DNA from 4 places in the Franconibacter pulveris genome. Region 2 is predicted to be linked to each of the others. Evidence: predicted binding sites of a transcription regulator. Region 2 holds the regulator's gene; each other region holds the start of a gene.
The links. The regulator CRP, encoded in region 2, controls carbon source genes, mostly activating them, when cyclic AMP is high. The targets are predictions, from matches to a motif close to ATGTGANNNNNNTCACAT.
Positions count from the first base shown of each region.

Region 1: the regulator CRP is predicted to act here: its motif matches at 1,229-1,246, upstream of rhaS (HTH-type transcriptional activator RhaS).
Region 3: the regulator CRP is predicted to act here: its motif matches at 1,425-1,442, upstream of udp (uridine phosphorylase).
Region 4: the regulator CRP is predicted to act here: its motif matches at 1,564-1,581, upstream of cytR (DNA-binding transcriptional regulator CytR).

Region 1 is NZ_CM165555.1:85,476-88,586, forward strand. Features, by position in the region: gene rhaB (rhamnulokinase) at 1-1,073, opposite strand, end outside; gene rhaS (HTH-type transcriptional activator RhaS) at 1,374-2,210, shown strand; gene rhaR (HTH-type transcriptional activator RhaR) at 2,284-3,111, shown strand, end outside.
Region 2 is NZ_CM165555.1:4,263,534-4,266,644, forward strand. Features, by position in the region: gene ACU4F7_RS20215 (phosphoribulokinase) at 1-869, shown strand, start outside; gene ACU4F7_RS20220 (OsmC family protein) at 891-1,295, opposite strand; gene crp (cAMP-activated global transcriptional regulator CRP) at 1,604-2,236, shown strand; gene ACU4F7_RS20230 (YccS/YhfK family putative transporter) at 2,301-3,111, shown strand, end outside.
Region 3 is NZ_CM165555.1:246,171-249,281, reverse strand. Features, by position in the region: gene rmuC (DNA recombination protein RmuC) at 1-398, opposite strand, end outside; gene udp (uridine phosphorylase) at 540-1,301, opposite strand; gene ACU4F7_RS01255 (dienelactone hydrolase family protein) at 1,557-2,381, shown strand; gene metE (5-methyltetrahydropteroyltriglutamate--homocysteine S-methyltransferase) at 2,510-3,111, opposite strand, start outside.
Region 4 is NZ_CM165555.1:103,187-106,297, forward strand. Features, by position in the region: gene ftsN (cell division protein FtsN) at 1-396, opposite strand, end outside; gene cytR (DNA-binding transcriptional regulator CytR) at 484-1,518, opposite strand; gene priA (primosomal protein N') at 1,682-3,111, opposite strand, start outside.

The DNA of each region.
Region 1 (3,111 bases), 510 kb from region 2:
TGGCCGCTTTCCCGGCAGGCGGCCTGAATTTCATCGCTCATGCTCTGTGGATTGATAAAGCGGTCGTCGTTGGGGTTAATCACAAACCGACAGGCGGGAAGCTGCTGCGCCTGCTGGATAAGCCCCGGCAGGTCGCTCACGTTTTGTTCTTTGGTTACGCGTTGCAACAGCCACAGCCCCATAATGTTTTTCAGCACGCGGTAGCGCCCTTGCGCGCCGCCTTCGTTGGTGACGTTGGCGGCCAGCGCCTGCTCGCTGGCGTACGGGGTGTTGCTCTCAAAACCCATCAGCGACCAGGTGCCGGAGGAGAGCCAGGCGGCGTCGCTATCCTGCAAAGGCGCGGCGATAACCGCGCTAGCGGTATCGTGGGTGGCGACGGAAATCACCGGCACAGACCGACCATCACGGCAAACCCAGCGGCCGATAACGTTGCCCGGATGGGTGGGCGCGCCAAACCAGCGCGTCGGCACGCTCGCCCACGCCAGCAGCGTTTCATCCCAGGCGCCGGTGTGAATGTTGATCAGTTGCGTGGTGGTGGCGTTGGTGTATTCCCAGTTCAGTTCGCCGGTAAGGCGGTAGCAGAGGTAATCGGGCATCAGCAGAGCATGTTCGACCTGCGCCAGCAGTTCCGGCTGCTGGTCGGCGAGCGCGCGCAGCTGATAGAGCGTGTTGAACGGCAGAAACTGAATGCCGGTGCGGCGATAGATAGCTTCGCGGCCCAGTTCTGCGCATGCCCGCAGCATTACCCCTTCCGTGCGGCTATCGCGATAGGAAACCGGCAGCCCGACGCGGTTGCCCGCTTTATCCAGCAAGACGAAATCCACGCCCCAGGTGTCGATGCCGATGCTGTCGATAGCGTTTGCTTCATCACAGGCTTTCTGCAACCCAATACGTATCTCGCCCTCCAGCGCATCCACGTCCCAGGTAGCAAAGCCTTCAAGAGGCTTAAGGCTGTTAGTGAAACGGTGGATTTCGCGCAGTTGCAGGTCGCGGGTCGCGCTGTCGTAACGCGCCAGCATCACGCGGCCGCTGGAGGCGCCCAGGTCAACGGCAACGCTATGGCGAAGAGTCATGGCGGGTATCCTTGTCTGAATCGTTACCCGCAGTCTAAAAAGGCGCGCAGCCCGTTACCTTCACGCTACTGACAGCGCTAAACCGCGGCTGGCAACAGAACAAAGGTAAACGTGAGGGATTTCACAGTTCAGCGTTTACAGGGCCAAGCACGGCCCTGTGAGCTTCGCCGCATTTCTGGATCTTTCCTGTCGTTTCTTAAAAAACGTGCGCAGTTTGCGCGTTTTCCCGTCGGAAATTTAAGGTGAGGCGACGGGCGGTTAACTACTATCACGCTACTTTCTGGTGCGAAGGAGGCGAACATGACGGTCTTGTACGGCGCTGATTTTTTCCCGTCGGGTAATGCCACGGTAGCGATTGAGCCGCGGCTGCCGCAGGCGGCGTTTCCAGAACATCATCACGACTTCTGGGAAATCGTAATTGTCGAGCACGGCACCGGCACTCACATTTTCAACGGCCAGCCCTATACGCTGAGCGGCGGCTCCGTCTGCTTTGTGCGCGACCACGACCGGCACCTTTTCGAGCACACCGAGAACCTCTGTCTGACGAACGTGCTTTACCGCGCGCCGGACGCGTTTTCGTTTATCGCCGGGCTGGAGCGGCTGCTGCCGCAGGAGCAGGACGGCAACTACGCCTCTCACTGGCGGGTGGGCCAGCAGGTGTTGCAGCAGGTGCGCGGGCTTATCGAACAGATAGAAGCGCTGGGCGAAGCCGCCGATACCCCCGCCATCGCTAACCGCGAAATCCTCTTTATGCAGTTGCTGATTTTGTTGCGTAAAAGCAGCCTGGCGGAGCACTGCGGCAAGGCTGACGAACGGCTTAACCAGATGATCGCCTGGCTTGAAGACCATTTCGCCGAGGAGGTGTGCTGGGAGCAGCTTGCCGACAAATTCAGCTTCTCCCTCAGAACGCTGCACCGGCAACTGAAGCAGCAAACCGGTCTGACGCCGCAGCGTTACCTGAACCGCCTGCGGCTGATTAAAGCGCGCCATCTGCTGCGCCACAGCGAGGAGAGCGTGACCGATATTGCTTACCAGTGCGGCTTTGGCGACAGCAACCATTTCTCTACGCTGTTTAAGCGCGAGTTTTGCTGGTCGCCGCGCGAAATTCGTCTCGGGCGCGACTGCCCGTTTCAGTAACGCGAGACAAATCACCCTCTTACGCGCCAAAAACGTCGATACTTTCTGACTATTTAGCTTCCAGGGGCGTGTTGTGGCCGACCAGTTAATCCTCAAAAAAGATGACTTTTTCGCCACCGCCGCCCAGGCCGTCGCGGTGGCGGACCGCTATCCGCAAAATGTCTTCGCCGAGCATTCCCATGACTTTTGCGAACTGGTGCTGGTGTGGCGCGGCAATGGCCTGCACGTGCTTAACGACCGGCCCTGGCGCATCACCTGCGGCGATCTCTTTTACATTCGCGCCGAAGACCGCCACAGCTATCAGGCGGTGAACGACCTGGTGCTGCATAACATCATCTATTGCCCCGAGCGGCTGCGCCTCAACGTGGACTGGGCGGAGCTTCTGCAACCGCCGCGCGGCTGCGAAGCGCGCTGGCGGCTGGGAAGTCAGGGGATGGCGCAGGCGCGCCAGCTCATCAACCAGCTGGAGCATGAGAGCGTGAAGCCCGATGCGCTGTCGCAGTGTCTGGCGGAGAGCCTCTTTTTGCAGCTTTGCATCACGCTGCGCCGCCACCGTTATCAGCCCGCCGACGACGCGGCGACGGAGCAGGGGGAAACGCTCGATCTGCTTATCGCCGCGCTCGGTAAAAGCCTGGAAACGGATTTTGACCTGGCGCGTTTTTGCGAGCGTCACCAGGCGTCGGAGCGGCCGCTGCGCCAGCTTTTCCGCCAGCAGACCGGTATGACCATCAGCCAGTACCTGCGTCAGCTGCGCATCTGCCAGGCGCAATATCTGCTGCGCCATACCGAGATGCTGATTAGCGAGATCGCCTCGCGTTGCGGCTTCGAAGACAGCAATTACTTCTCGGTGGTGTTTACGCGTGAGACGGGCGTAACGCCCCGCGTATGGCGCCAGCAGTTC
Region 2 (3,111 bases):
TGTCATCAAGACACCCGGTTATCGCCGTTACAGGTTCCAGCGGCGCAGGCACGACCACCACCAGCCTTGCGTTTCGTAAGATCTTCGCTCAACTACACCTTCATGCCGCGGAAGTGGAAGGCGACAGCTTTCACCGCTATACGCGCCCGGAAATGGATATGGCTATCCGCAAGGCGCGCGATTTAGGCCGGCATATCAGCTATTTTGGCCCCGACGCCAACGACTTTGGCCTGCTTGAACAAACCTTTATCGAGTATGGCCGCAGCGGCCAGGGGAAATCGCGCAAATACCTGCATACCTATGATGAAGCGGTGCCGTGGAACCAGGTGCCGGGCACCTTTACGCCCTGGCAGCCGCTGCCGGAGCCTACCGACGTGCTGTTTTATGAAGGGCTGCACGGCGGCGTGGTCACGCCGCATCACAACGTGGCGCAGCATGTAGATTTGCTGGTGGGCGTAGTGCCTATCGTCAACCTTGAGTGGATCCAAAAGCTGATTCGCGATACCAGCGAGCGAGGGCATTCACGCGAGGCGGTGATGGATTCCGTGGTGCGATCAATGGAAGATTACATTAACTACATCACGCCGCAGTTTTCCCGCACCCATATTAATTTCCAGCGCGTGCCGACGGTGGATACGTCTAACCCCTTCGCGGCGAAAGGCATTCCTTCGCTCGATGAAAGCTTTGTGGTTATCCACTTTCGCAACCTTGAAGGGATTGATTACCCCTGGCTGCTCGCCATGCTTCAGGGTTCTTTCATTTCTCACATCAATACGCTTGTCGTTCCCGGCGGCAAGATGGGGCTGGCGATGGAATTAATTATGCTGCCGCTGGTGCAGCGATTGATGGAAGGGAAAAAAATTGAATAAGGCGGCTGACGCCGCCCCGCGTCAGGCTTCCACCACTTCATAAGAGTGGGTGATGTTGACCGCTTTGCCGAGCATCAGCGCCACAGAGCAATATTTCTCAGCGGAGAGATCCACCGCGCGCGCCACAGCCGCCTCCTTCAGCGCCTTACCCGTTACGATAAAGTGCAGGTTAATGTGAGTGAACAAACGCGGCGCCTCTTCGCGGCGTTCTGAGGTCAGTTTCACTTCGCAATCCTGAACGTCATGACGCCCTTTTTGCAAAATAGACACCACGTCGATAGCGCTGCAACCGCCTGCCGCCATCAGCACCATTTCCATCGGGCTTGGCGCTTTATCGCCGGAATTACCGTCCATCAGGATTTGGTGCCCTGAAGCGGATTCGCCCAGAAACGTCAATCCCTCAACCCACTTTACTCGTGCCTGCATAATCATCACTCCGATGTATAAAAATTTTTGACAGATTACGCGCCAGTTACGAAAGAGGCAACGGAAGGGCGACCTGCGTCAAGCTGAAACGAGACAATAGAAGACACCCATGAAAAGCTATGCTAAAACAGTCTGGATGCTGCGGCGATACATTGATGTTATGCATGTATGCAGAGGACAAGACAATTTACCGGCTGCGACGACATGGACAGCCAACTTCCCGGGATGCGGGAAGATAATGATTGCAAAGCCAGATGGGGGACCCGCGCCCCGTCTTTGGAGCCAGTTTAAACAGAGGATAACAGCGCATGGTGCTTGGCAAACCGCAAACAGACCCGACTCTCGAATGGTTCTTGTCACATTGCCACATTCATAAGTACCCATCGAAGAGCACGCTGATTCACCAGGGTGAAAAAGCGGAAACGTTGTATTACATCGTTAAAGGCTCAGTGGCAGTGCTGATCAAAGACGAAGAGGGCAAGGAGATGATCCTCTCGTATCTGAATCAGGGAGACTTTATCGGCGAACTGGGCCTGTTTGAAGAGGGCCAGGAGCGCAGCGCCTGGGTTCGCGCCAAGACTGCTTGCGAAGTCGCCGAGATTTCCTATAAGAAATTCCGCCAGCTTATCCAGGTGAACCCGGACATCCTGATGCGCCTCTCTTCGCAGATGGCGCGTCGTCTGCAAGTCACCTCTGAAAAAGTCGGCAACCTGGCGTTCCTCGACGTGACGGGCCGCATCGCCCAGACGTTGCTCAACCTGGCGAAACAGCCGGACGCCATGACCCATCCCGACGGCATGCAAATTAAAATCACCCGTCAGGAAATCGGCCAGATTGTGGGTTGCTCCCGCGAAACCGTCGGTCGCATCCTGAAAATGCTCGAAGATCAAAACCTGATCTCCGCGCACGGTAAGACCATCGTGGTTTACGGCACCCGCTAAACCGCCATAAAAAAACGGCGTGTCGCTTCGGTAACACGCCGTTTTTGTTTCTACACTTACCTCTATGTTTCGCCGTCTCATTTATCACCCGGAAGTGAACTACGCCCTGCGTCAGACGCTGATCCTGTGTCTGCCGGTGGCGGTTGGGTTGCTGCTGGGCCATCTGCAACAGGGCCTGCTTTTTTCGCTGGTGCCTGCCTGCTGCAACATCGCCGGGCTCGACACGCCCCACAAGCGCTTTTTCAAACGTCTGGCGGTCGGCGCTTCGCTCTTTGCCGTCAGCAGTTTTACCGTGCAACTGTTACTGGCGAACAATCTGCCGCTGCCGCTTATCTTTTTAGGCATGGCGCTGCTGCTTGGCGTGACGGCGGAGATAAGCTCGCTGCATGCCCGGTTGCTGCCCGCTTCGCTTATCGCCGCCATTTTTACGCTAAGCCTCGCGGGGAACATGCCAGTCTGGGAGCCTATCCTGCTCTATATTTTCGGCACGCTCTGGTACGGGCTGTTTAACTGGTTCTGGTTCTGGCTGTGGCGCGAGCAGCCGCTTCGCGAGTCGCTAAGCCTGCTGTATCGCCAGTTGGCGGACTATTGCGAAGCGAAATATAACCTGCTGACGCAGCATACCGACCCGGAAACTGCCCTGCCCCCGCTGCTTACGCATCAACAAAAAGTAGTGGACCTTATCAGCCAGTGCTATCAACAGTTGCACATGCTGGCGGCCGGGAAACAGAGCGGCTATAAGCGTCTGCTGCGCACCTTCCAGATGGCGCTGGATTTGCAGGAGCATATTTCGGTCAGCCTGCATCAGCCGGAGGAGGTGCAAAAGTTGGTGGAGCGCAGCCACGCCGAGGCGGTGATCCGCTGGAACGCACAGA
Region 3 (3,111 bases), 670 kb from region 2:
TGCTCTTCAACCCGACGGTTGCTCTGCTCAAAAATCCGATTGGCGAGATTTTCAAACTGCTCGCTCAGGCGCTGCTCGCTGTTCATCATCTGGCGCAGCTTCTCTTCGGCGTGCAGTTGGGTGGATTCAAGACGGGTAGTGACTTCGCGCAGGTCAGACTCCAGCGAGCTGTTAATTTCCCGCAGGCTGCGCAGTTCATTGTTGAGAAGTTCGCATTCGTCACGCCAGTGTAAGCTCTGTTCAAGCGAGGCTTTGGCGGCGCTCAGTTCGCCGTAAATATCGCGCTGTTCCGCCAGCAACTCCGCCTTTAGCTGCACCGCCCGCTGGCTTGCTAATAACCACCCGACCAGCACGCCCGCCAGAGCGATTATCGCCAACAAAATGTATGAGCTTTCCACTACGCCTCCTGCCTGAACTGCAACGCATGCCAGCAGCGATTGTGCTGTACAGATGTCCAGACGGGAAGCGTTTTTCTGTGAGGAGCGTAATTCCTGCGAGGAATTACGCAAAAAGGCCGGAGTTAGCCGGCCTTTGCAGGGTTAGATCAAGCGGCGCGCCGCTTCGACCACGATTTTCACGGCGTGACTTTCGGTCTGCTTCATGGTTTCCGCGTTGGGGATTTCCTGCTGGGTACGGTTGACGATAACGCCTGCCACCATGCCTGCGCGCAGCCCCTGGCTTGAACACATGGTCAGCAGCGTGGCGGATTCCATCTCATAGTTCATCACGCCCATCGCCTGCCACTCTTCCATAGAGCCTTTGAAGCGGCTGACCACCCGGCCGGAAAAGGTGTCGTAACGCTCCTGGCCCGGGTAGAAGGTATCGGAAGAAGCGGTCACGCCCACATGCGTCGTCGCGCCAACAGATTTTGCCGCTTCAACTAACGCTGTGGTACAAGCGAAGTCTGCCACCGCCGGGTATTCCATCGGCGCGAAGTGCAGGCTTGCGCCGTCCAGGCGTACTGAGGCCGTCGTGACCAACACGTCGCCTACGTTGATGTGCGGCTGGATGGCGCCGGTCGTGCCGATGCGCAGGAAAGTCCGAATGCCCAGCTGCGCCAGTTCTTCCACAGCGATTGAGGTTGACGGGCCGCCGATGCCGGTGGAGCAAACAATGACGGGCTTGCCGTCCAGCTCAGCGCGCCAGGTAGTGAACTCACGGTGCGAGGCGAGCTTAACCGGGTTCTCCATCAGCGCCGCGATTTTTTCCACGCGCTCCGGGTCGCCGGGCACGATAGCAAGCGTGGCCCCCTGCAAATCATTTTTGGTAAGGCCAAGATGAAAAACGTCAGACCTGGACATAAAAGACTCCTCTGTGGGTCGGTTGGTCAGAAGAAGCAAAACGGTACTTTACAGAAGCCGCTCGCGCTTTTTCGTGACAGGATTCACTTTGATATAAACAGTTTGCATTATTTTTCCATTAAATAGTGACGCAAATCACACTTTAATGCCTGTAATGATAACTTTCGCTTTCGTACAGCGCGTTTTTGTTCAACGGTGAATTTACCATCGCACGCTATAGTTATCGGATGCGCTAAAAAGGGTACGGAGAATGCCATGACCAGTAACACAACAACCGACAACAAACCGGGTTTCGCCCCGTCCGTTTCTCCCGTTGCTTCAACGGTAGTTCAGACGCCGGAAGACGCCATTCTGGCCGGTGAAACGTCCATTCCTTCACAGGGCGACAATATGCCCGCTTATCACGCCCGCCCGAAAAACGCCGACGGCCCGCTGCCGGTAGTTATCGTGGTGCAGGAAATTTTTGGCGTGCATGAACATATCCGCGATATCTGTCGTCGTCTGGCGCTTGAGGGGTATCTGGCCGTGGCGCCGGAACTCTACTTCCGCCAGGGCGATCCGAACGATTACGACGATATTTCGTCTCTGCTCAGCAATCTGGTTTCTAAAGTGCCGGACGCGCAGGTGCTGGCGGATCTCGATCACGTCGCCAACTGGGCGGCGCGCAATGGCGGCGACGCGCATCGCCTGCTGCTCACCGGCTTCTGCTGGGGCGGGCGCATTAGCTGGCTCTACGCCGCGCACAATCCGCAGCTTAAAGCCGCCGTCGCCTGGTATGGCAAACTGCTGGGCGATAAAACGCTGAATTCGCCGAAACACCCGGTAGATGTGGCGACAGACTTGAACGCGCCTGTTTTAGGGCTGTATGGCGCGCAGGACACCGGCATTCCGCTGGATACGGTGGAAACCATGCGTCAGGCGCTGCGGGCGGCTAACGCCACTGCGGAAATCGTGGTGTATCCGGAAGCGGGACATGCGTTCAACGCCGATTATCGCCCAAGCTACCATGCCGAGTCGGCAAAAGATGGCTGGCAGCGAATGCTGGCGTGGTTTGCGCGCTACGGCGCGAAAAAAGGATAAAAAAATCGCCCGGTTTTGCCGGGCGATTTTATTTTCAGACTGCCGTTCAGGGCAGGCGGCCGTTCGCTTACCTCTCTACGACGCGCGAATTTGCAGGGCGGGTCAACCTCCCAGGCCCCGACGAAACCTTACGCCTGACGCAGGTTTTGCGCCGCTTTTACCATGTTGGCGAGCGCTGCGCGGGTTTCCGGCCAGCCGCGGGTTTTCAGGCCGCAGTCCGGGTTAACCCACAGACGATCCTGCGGCACGCGCTGGGCGGCTTTCTTCAGCAGCGCCTCAATCCATTCCACGCTCGGTACGTTCGGCGAGTGAATGTCATACACGCCCGGCCCGATTTCGTTCGGGTATTCGAACTCTTCAAACGACTCCAGCAGCTCCATATCCGAACGCGAGGTTTCAATGGTGATAACGTCCGCATCCAGCGCGGCGATGGAGTCCATGATGTCGTTGAACTCGCAGTAGCACATATGGGTGTGGATCTGGGTTTCATCTTTTGCCACGGCGGCGTTCAGGCGGAACGCTTCCACCGCCCACGCCAGGTAGGCCTGCCAGTCGCTGCGCTTGAGCGGCAACCCTTCGCGCAGCGCCGGTTCGTCAATCTGGATGATGCCGATGCCCGCCGCTTCCAGATCCGCCACTTCGTCGCGCAGCGCCAGCGCAATCTGCTTCGCAATGGTTTCGCGGGAGACATCTTCACGCGGGAAAGACCAGCAAAGGATTGTCACCGGCC
Region 4 (3,111 bases), 520 kb from region 2:
CTGCTGACGCATATCCGCCTGCATCTGATCAAGCAACTGGCGCTGCTCGTTGGTCAGTTGCTCCTGGTTCATGATTTCCCCGCCTGCCGTAGGCTCGGTGGGTTTCACAACGCCAGGCTGGCGGCTTTCCAGCTCTTTAATATAGCGCCAGCGCTCTTCCGGCTTTGGCGGTAGCCCGTTGCCCGCCACTTTATGGCCCGGCAGCGTCTCCGCCTCTTCTTTCTTGTGATGGGTAATAAAGTACAGGGCGCCGATAAAAGCGACCACCACAGCGGCCGCGATGGCGACCATAGCCGGGGAAACAGCAGGCAGGTTACGTTGCTTTTTGCGGGTAGGACTCTTTTTGCGCCGCGCGGGAGCCGGCTGTCCGCGGCGTACATAATCTCTTTGTGCCACTATCGTTTCGCTGTATTCGTTCGTTATCAGCCCGCCATGTTACTTAAGGGGCGGCCCTTTGACCAGTCGGGGGCGTCTTAAAGCCGCTTATTTTCGCGGCTTCGGCGCGCTGCTTGAGCCGCGGACCACCAGCTCGCAATCAAGCAGGCGCGAACCGCTGTTGACCGTCTGCCCGTGAAGTTGATCGAGCAGCAGCAGCATCGCTTCGCGGCCGATATCAAAACGCGGCTGCGCGACGGTGGTCAGCGGCGGGTCGCAGAAGGCGGAAAGCGAAATATTATCGAAGCCTATCAGCGAGATATCGTCCGGCACCTTATAGCCGCGGCGTTTGGCGAGCGAGAGCGCCCCAAGGGCCATCACGTCGCTGTGACAAAAAACGGCGGTGGGAGGCTTAGGCAGGTCGAGCAGTTGAGAAAGCGCGTTGGCGCCCGCCTCGTAGGTAAAATCGCCCCGGGCGATATAGTGCGGGTCGACGGTAATGCCGCAGCGGCGCAGCGCCTGTACATATCCCTGCAGGCGATAATGGCACAGCGGCATCTCTTCCGGCCCGGCGATGCAGGCGATGCGCTCGTGGCCCAGCTCATGCAGGTAATTGACCGCGTTAAAAGCGGCGGTGAGGTTATCAATATGCACCGTCGGCAGTTCCAGCTCCGGCGCGAATTCATTCGCCATCACCATCGGCGGCAGGTTGCGCTGCTCCTCTTTGCTGGCGTCGAAAGGCAGGCGGGAGCCGAGCAGCAGCATGCCGTCGATTTGCTTGGTGATAATCAGGTCGATGAATGTCTTTTCCTGCTGGTTCTGGTGGGCGCAGTCGCCAATCAATACCAGATAGCCTTGCTCCGCCGCCGTGACTTCAATGCCGCGAATAATTTCGCTGAAAAAAGGGTCGCAAATATCCGGCACGATAACGAGGATAGTGCGGGATTCGTTGCGCTTGAGGCTGCGGCTGAGCGAGTTGGGCAGGTAACCCACTTCAATAGCCGCCTGTTCAACGCGGTGGCGGGTGGTCTGCGATACCTTTTCCGGGTTCATTAAGGCGCGCGATACCGTGGCCGTCGAAACGCGAGCTTTGGCGGCGACATCTTTCATGGTTGCGGCGGCAACCTGCTTCTTGGGCTTCAACTTCTTCTCCTCACCTGCGCCACGGCGGACGCAGATACATCCTGTATCTGACCTACATCACATTCATATCAGCTATTTAAAGCACCGACTTACAAAAATTACATCAGTAATGTGATGGAGATTTTATTTTTTTCGATATGTTTCGCAGAAATCGCCGGGTTGGTTAACTTTCGATCGGGTCCACATCCAGCACCCACTTCACTTTACGCGCGGCGGGCAGGGTGTTGACGAGCGCCAGGCTGTTGCCAAGTAGGCGCTGCAAATGTTGCCGGGAGGGATGCTGTAAAAGCAGTTGCCAGCGGTAGCGGCCGCCGCGTTTGGGTTGCAGGGCGGGCACCGGGCCGAGGATCCATAAATGGTCGTCCGCCAGCGGGCTGGAGCGCAGCAGGTTATGCATCTGATGCAGGAACTGCGGCGCTTCCTGGTTGTTATGATCTTCAGCGCGAATCAGCACATGGCTGCTGAACGGCGGCAGTGAAACGCCGACGCGCTCAGCCAGCGCCTGGTCGGCGAAGGCGTCATACCCCTGGCTTAAGAGCGTCTGTAATAAAGGATGCTCCGGGTGGTGAGTCTGTAGGATCACTTCGCCCTGTTTGCCGGCGCGGCCGGCGCGGCCCGCCACCTGGGTATAAAGCTGCGCAAAACGTTCGGCGGAGCGGAAATCGGCGGAAAACAGCGCGCCGTCGACATCCAGCAGCGCCACCAGCGTGACGTCAGGAAAGTGATGCCCCTTCGCCAGCATCTGGGTGCCGATAAGAATACGCGCGCCGCCGCGATGCACTTCTGCGAGGTATTGCTCCAGCGCCCCCTTGCGGCTGGTGGTGTCGCGGTCGATGCGGGAGATCGGCACGTCGGGGAAAAGCGGTGCCAGCGTCTGCTCCAGCTGCTCTGTGCCCAGTCCTACCGGCACGGTATGCGTGGAGCCGCACTGCGGGCACTGGCGCGGCACCGGACGCTGGCTGTCGCAGTGATGGCAGCGCAACTGATGCGTCGCCTGATGCAGGGTGTAGTAATGGTCGCAGCGCGGGCACTCGGCAATCCAGCCGCAGTCATGGCACAGCAGCGCAGGGGCGAAGCCGCGGCGGTTAAGAAACAGGATGACCTGGTTATTGGCCTGCAAATGCTGGCGCATGCTGGCGATAAGCGCGGGCGCAAGCCCCGCCTGCAGCGGCTGGCCTTTTAAGTCCAGTACGTGCTGCAGAGCCGGACGCGCGTTGCCGGCGCGACGGGTTAGCTTCAGCATGCGGTATTTACGCTGGCGCACGTTGTGCAGCGTTTCCAGCGCAGGCGTGGCGGAGCCAAGGATAATGGGGATCTGCTCGGTATGGGCGCGATAAACCGCGAGATCCCGGGCGTGGTAGCGGAACCCTTCCTGCTGCTTGTAGGAGCTGTCGTGCTCCTCGTCGATAACGATGACGCCCAGATTTTTAAATGGTGTGAAGAGCGCGGAGCGGGTGCCGATAACGATGGCCGCTTCGCCGCTTTTCGCCTTAAGCCAGGCGCTCAGCCGCTCGCTGTCGTTAAGCCCGGAGTGTAAAACTTCCACCGGCGCGTTAAAGCGTTCGCGAAAGCGGGCGATGGTCTGCGGCGTCA